2 regions of the Micromonospora sp. LOL_023 genome follow, and region 2 is predicted to be linked to the other one. Evidence: riboswitches for the same ligand, from Rfam matches in the RefSeq annotation. Region 2 holds a riboswitch; the other holds the start of a gene.
What was found. A riboswitch is a leader RNA that binds a small molecule or an ion and turns the genes downstream of it on or off. The one in region 2 is predicted to bind thiamine pyrophosphate.

Region 1 (3,200 bases), on a different contig from region 2:
CCGCGACCAGCCGGCGCGGGTCGACCTGGTGGTCGTCGGGCATCAGCGCGCCGCCGCGCGCCCTCGGGGACAACGCCGGTTCGCGATCCCGCAGCGCCGTGGCGCGCAGCAGCGTGATCGGCAGGTCCAGACTCTGCTGGTACGCCCAGAGCCGCTCCGCCTCGCGCCGGTCATCGGCGGTGAGCGTGACGACGAGGGTGCCCTCGGTGCGGTAGCCGATGTCGTGGCCGGTGACGGCGGTCAGCTCGGCGGCGAACCCCGGCCAGCGGGCCGCCGAGTCGACCAGCAGCCGGGTCAGCGTGGTCTCGCCGAAGTTGGACTCGGCGACCGGTGCGAGCATGCCGGCGGCGACCGACGACGCCCCGGATCCGGGTGCCGGGTCGTAAAGGACGGTACGCAGCCCACGCTGGGAGCAGCGCCAGGCGATGCTCATCCCGATCGGCCCACCGCCGACCACCGCCACATCCGCGCCGCCAGCCGACCTGGTCATCGCGACGCGCCGGTCTGAGTGGCCGGCCGCCGGCGCAGCGCCGCCAGCAGCTCGGCGGTGGCCCGGCCCGGGTCGGCGGCGGCGGCGATCGCGCCGACCACCGCGACACCGTGTGCTCCGGCGGCCAGCAGTTCCGGCACCCGGTCCACAGTGACTCCGGCGATCGCGATCACCGGCACGTCGACCGCCGCGGCGACGGCGGCGAGACCGGCCGGCCCGATCGGGTCCGGCAGCCCGGTCTTGGTGCCGGTGGCGTAGCACGGCCCGACCCCGAGGTACGTCGCCCCGGCGGCGACCGCCGCCCGCCCGGTAGCCGGGTCGCGGGCGGTGGCACCGAGGATCGCGGCCGGCCCGAGCACCCGGCGGGCGGCGTCGACCGGCAGGTCCAGCGCGCCGACGTGCGCGCCGGCCGCGCCGGTGGCGAGCGCGACGTGCAGCCGATCGTTGACCAGGCAGCCGACCTGATTCGCGGCGCATTCGGCGACCGCGCGGGCGGTCAGCTCGTACGCGTCCCGGTCGGTCATGTCGTCCTCGACGCGCACCTGCACGACCAGGTCGGGCGTGGCGTCGGCGGACCTGGCTGCCGCGAGCGCTGCCCGCAGTACGCCGAGCGGGTCGCACCCGGGTCGGGTGTCGGTGATCAGATGCAGTCGCCCAAGGGACGGCACAGCGATACTCCTCCCTGCGCCGGCATTACCCGGATCAGGTTCGACGGTCGGAGGCTGCGTCAGCCTCCCTCTCAGCCCGATGCATCGGGCTCCCGTGGGTTACTTGCCTGTTACCGTACGACGGACTTCGCGATCCGCCAAGGGCCAATCGGAGGCAACCTTCGATCCGCCACCCGCGGCCGCCCTCGTCCGTGACCAGGCTCACCGCCGGGTAGCGTCGCGGACTGTGCGGCCCACAGACAGGGAACTCTGTTTTGACCTGATCCCCTCGGGGGATAAAAATCCCCTGAGGGGATCAACGAAAACGGGAGTAGGTTGTCTCCCGTCCCGGCGGCTTCCGCACGCGGACCCGCCGTGCGGGGTGCCGTAGATGTCTGCGGTGTCGAACAGGGTGATGCCGGCGTCGATCGCCGACACCATCAAGCCCGAATCGCCCAACCGGCGATAGATCATCTCAGCCACACCGGCCACCCCCTACGACGCCGACCGCGCGGCGCGCCGGTCAGCCGACGTCCCAGAACGGCTCTGGCACCTCCACCACGTCACCGTCGCCACGGAACAGCACGAACCGGTCGAACGACCGGGTGAACCAACGGTCGTGGGTGACGGCGATCACCGTACCCTCGAAAGCTTTCAGCCCTTCCTCCAGCGCTTCCGCCGATGCCAGGTCCAGGTTGTCGGTCGGCTCGTCGAGCAGCAGCAGGGTGGCGCCGGACAGCTCCAGCAGCAGCACCAGGAACCGCGCCTGCTGCCCACCGGAGAGGGTGCCGAAGCGCTGGTCGCCCTGCCCGGCCAGGTCGTAGCGGGACAGCACGCCCATCGCCGCGTGCCGGTCCATCCCGTCGCGGTGGTCGTCGCCGCGCCACAGCACGTCGGCGAGGGTCTGGTCGAGCAGTTCGGGCCGGTCGTGGGTCTGCGAGAAGTGTCCGGGGCGCACCCGGGCACCGAGCCGGACCGTTCCGCCGTGCGCCACCGGGGCCAGGGTGGCACCGGCGATCGGTCCGGCAGCCGGGTCCGGGTCGGTGCCGCCCCGCGCCAGCAGCCGCAGAAAGTGCGACTTGCCGGTGCCGTTGGCACCGAGCACCGCGACCCGGTCGCCGTACCAGATCTCCAGGTCGAACGGGTACGTCAGCCCGTCCAGCTCCAGTTGCTCACAGATGACCGCGCGTTTGGCGGTCCGGCCGCCGGACAGCCGCATCCGCAGCGACTGGTCCTTGGGCGGCAGCGGCGGCGGGCCGGCCTCCTCGAACTTGCGCAGCCGAGTCTGCGCCGCCTGGTACCGCGAGGCCAACCCGTCGTTGTACGCCGCCTTCTGCTTGTACATCAGCATCAGCTCGCGCAGCTTCTCGTGCTCCTCGTCCCATCGACGACGCTGCTCCTCCAGCCTGACGTGCCGGGCGGTGCGGGCGGAGTGCCAACTGGCGAAGCCACCGGGATGGGTCCAGGCGGAGCCGCCTTCGACGGCGACCACCCGGTCGGCGCTCTGCGCCAGAAGTTCCCGGTCGTGCGAGACGTAGAGCACCGACTTGGTCGACTCGCGCAGCCGCTGCTCCAGCCAGCGTTTGCCGGGCACGTCGAGGAAGTTGTCCGGCTCGTCGAGCAGCAGCACCTCGTCGGTGCCGCGCAGCAGCAACTCCAGCGCGAACCGCTTCTGCTGTCCACCGGACAATGTCCGCACCGGACGGTCCCTGACCCGCTCCCACGGCAGGTCCAGCACAGTGGTGGCGACCGTGTCGAAGACGACCTCGGCCTCGTAGCCGCCGGCTTCGCCCCAGGCGGCCAGCGCGTTCGCGTACCCGATCTGCGCCTTTTCGGCCGCCGCGCTCGAGCCGGCGGCGTCCGCGCCGTGCATGACCCGCTCGGCGACGGCGAGGCGTTCCCCGGCGGTGCGCAGCGGCGGCGGAGCGAGCGACAGCGCCAGGTCGGCGAGGGTACGGTCGTCGCCGATCATGCCGATGAACTGGCGCATGACGCCGAGTCCACCGGAGCGGGCGACCGATCCGGTGACCACCGGCAGGTCACCGGCGACCATCCGCAGCAGG
Region 2 (3,200 bases):
ATCGTGGCCGGATCCCCGTCCGGTAGCGGCGGGTAGTCCGACGCCGCCTGCTCGCTGCTCAACGCGGTGCCGGCCTGTGCGGCCGAGTAGGAGCCGAGCGCGGGCGGGGCGACCAGCAGCAGTCCGAGCACCGGCAGGATCAGCAGCCAGCCGACCTTGGGCTCGTGGTGGGCGTGCCCGCCGTGACCGTGCTCGTCGTGCCCGCCGTCGGCGTCGGCGATCGGGGGCTCCGCCGGGATGGGTGTCGACCGGCGGCGCAGATCGTGCCAGAGCGTCATGATCGCGGCGGCGATCAGCAGCAGTCCAGCGGCGATCAGGAACGGCTGCAGCACCTCCTTGACGTAGCGCAGATACATGTCGGTGACGCTGGCCTTGACGACCGCACCGCCGAGCAGTAGCAGCAGCACGCCTTGGGCTTGCTTGTTCACAGCAGCACCGTCCCCACCGCGACCGCCACCACGACGGCGATCACAAACGTCGCCGGAGCGAACCGGTACGCGAACCGGCGCCCGAACGTTCCGGCCTGCATCGAGATCAGTTTCAGGTCGACCATCGGCCCGACCACCAGGAACACCAGCCGCGACGTCAGCGAGAACTGCGACAGCGAGGCGGCGACGAACGCGTCGGCCTCCGAGCAGATCGACAACAGTACGGCGAGCACGGCGAGGGCCAGGATCGACAGCACCGGGTTGTCCGCCAGGGTCTGCAGCCAGCGCTCGGGCACCAGCACGTTGATGCTGGCCGCAGCCATCGCGCCGATGACCAGGAAGCCGCCGGCGTGCATGATGTCGTGGCGGACCGCCGCCCAGAACGCGCGCGCCCGGGACAGGTCGTCCAGGTCCGGCCGGTGCGGCAGCCGGATCCAGTCGGTGCGGCCGAGCCGCAGCCACAGCCAACCCATCACCATCGCCACGACCAGGCTGGCGATACCCCGCCCGAGCGCCATCTCCGGATTGTTCGGGAAGGCGACCACCGTGGACACCAGCACGATCGGGTTGATCGCCGGGGCGGCCAGCAGGAACGCCAGCGCGGCGGCCGGCGTCACCCCCCGGCGGATCAGCGAACCGGCGATCGGCACCGAGCCACACTCGCAACCGGGCAGCACCACTCCGGCGGCGCTGGCCACCGGCACGGCCAGCGCCGGATGTTTCGGCAGCGCCTTCGCCCAGAACGACCGCGGCACGAAAACGGCGATCACCGCGGACAACACCACCCCGAACACCAGGAACGGCATCGCCTGGACCATCACCGAGACGAAGACCGTGGTCCAGGTCTGCAACCGGGGGTTCGAGATGGCGTTGGCCAACGGCTCCCGGAAGATCACCAATCCGATCAGCAGGAAGGCGAGCACCTCCACCGAGCCGACGCGGTCGCCGAACAGCCGCCGCCGGGGTGGGCGCGGTGGGCCGGGCGGGGCACCGGTGCCGGCCGACCCGGGCAGGTCCTCCGGTGCCGGCGTGCCCCAGTCGATCTCGTCACCCGGGCGCGCCCGGCGCGTCGCGGTGCGATCGGCAGCGGTCACGGCGGGCTGATCCCCTTCGCTGGGTGAATGAGGCGGGCAGCCCACGATAACCCGCGCAGGGGTGCCCACCGCCACACCCGGACGCGATCACTGTTCGCCCGGGCCGCCCGGTGCTAGCGTCAGGCGAGACAACCTCATGTCCGACAGGGGAGCGCACCCAGCGCTGAGAGTGCGGGAAGACCCGCAGACCCTCGAACCTGATCTGGGTAATGCCAGCGCAGGGAGTTGGAGCGACGTATGACACAGCACCCAGCCACCGACCCGACCGCCCGGCCGCGCCCGGACCGGAGCTGGCGGACCGTCGACATCGTGGTCGCCTCGGTGATCGCGGTCGCCTTCGGGGTGATCTTCTGGGCCTGGGGCCTGGTCTGGTCCGCCACCGAGGCCGCTTTCACCTTCTTCCCACCCGCCCAGGCCATGCTGTACGGGGTGTGGCTGGTGCCGGCCGTGCTCGGCGCGCTGGTGATCCGCAAACCCGGCGCGGCGCTGTACTGCGAACTGGTCGCCGCGCTGGTCTCCGCGGCGTTGGGCAGCCAGTGGGGCGCGCTGGTGATCGTGCAGGGGCTGGCCCAGGGCGTCGGTGCCGAACTTGTGTTTCTCGCGGTGGCGTACCGCTCGTTTCGGATGCCGGTGGCGCTGGCCGCCGGCGCAGCCGCCGGCCTCGGCGCCGCGATCTTCGACCAGATCCGCTACTACGCACCGTACGACCTGGTCGGCTTCCGGATTCCGATCTTCATCGTCACCGTGGTCAGCGCCGTCGTGCTGGCCGGTGCCGGCAGCGTCGCGCTGACCCGGGCGTTGGCCCGAACCGGAGTACTCGACCGGTTCCCGGCCGGCCGCGACCGCACCCTGGTGTGAGCCGGCTGGAGCTGCGCGGGTTCGGTTGGCGCCACGCCGGCCGCCGGGCCTTCGCGGTGCGCGACGTCGACCTGCGGGTCGACGCCGGTGAACGGGTCCTGCTGCTCGGACCGTCCGGCGCGGGCAAGAGCACCCTGTTGGCGGCGGTGGCCGGGCTGCTGCCGGACGACTCCGGCGAGCAGGTCGGCACGGTCCGCGTCGACGGGCTCGACCCGCGCAAGGCCCGGGAACGGGTCGGCATCGTCTTCCAGGACCCGCAGACCCAGCTGGTGATGGCGCGCAGCGGCGACGACGTGGCCTTCGGGCTGGAGAACCGAGGGGTGCCGGCGGCCGAAATCTGGCACCGGGTCGACACCGCGCTGGATCTGGTCGGCTTCCGGTACGGCCGGCAGCGCTCCACCGCCGCACTCTCCGGCGGCGAGCAGCAGCGACTGGCGCTCGCCGGGGTGCTCGCGCTCCAGCCCGATCTGCTGCTGCTCGACGAACCGACCGCCAACCTCGACCCGGCCGGTGCCGTGCTGATCCGCGAGGCCCTCACCGGCGCGCTCGCAGTCGACGACCGCACCACGATGGTCATCGTGGAGCACCGGGTCGCGCAGGCGCTGCCGCTGGTCGACCGGGTGGTGGTGTTGTCGCCGGGCGGCGGGGTGCGCGCCGACGGCCCTCCGGGGCAGGTCTTCGACCGGTACGGCGCGCAACTGGCCGCCGAGGGCGTCTGGGTGCCGGACCAGCCACTGCCGGCACGCCGGGCCACGGCCACCGCCGGCGAGACGCTGCTGACCGCCGACCGGGTCGGGCTGGCACCACGGCTGGCCAAGCT

Region 1: it holds a riboswitch for thiamine pyrophosphate, as region 2 does, so the genes downstream of both, ACFHVL_RS09545 (thiamine phosphate synthase) here and ACFHVL_RS11400 (ECF transporter S component) in region 2, are expected to answer to the same signal.

The regions. Positions count from the first base shown of each region.
Region 1 is NZ_JBHMIM010000013.1:73,538-76,737, forward strand. It holds gene thiO (glycine oxidase ThiO) at 1-490, opposite strand, end outside; gene ACFHVL_RS09545 (thiamine phosphate synthase) at 487-1,140, opposite strand; TPP riboswitch at 1,153-1,264, opposite strand; partial or broken gene ACFHVL_RS09550 (aldo/keto reductase) at 1,504-1,611, opposite strand; gene ACFHVL_RS09555 (ABC-F family ATP-binding cassette domain-containing protein) at 1,661-3,200, opposite strand, start outside.
Region 2 is NZ_JBHMIM010000016.1:85,277-88,476, forward strand. It holds gene ACFHVL_RS11390 (TIGR03943 family putative permease subunit) at 1-428, opposite strand, end outside; gene ACFHVL_RS11395 (permease) at 425-1,441, opposite strand; TPP riboswitch at 1,658-1,763, shown strand; gene ACFHVL_RS11400 (ECF transporter S component) at 1,760-2,380, shown strand; gene ACFHVL_RS11405 (ABC transporter ATP-binding protein) at 2,377-3,200, shown strand, end outside.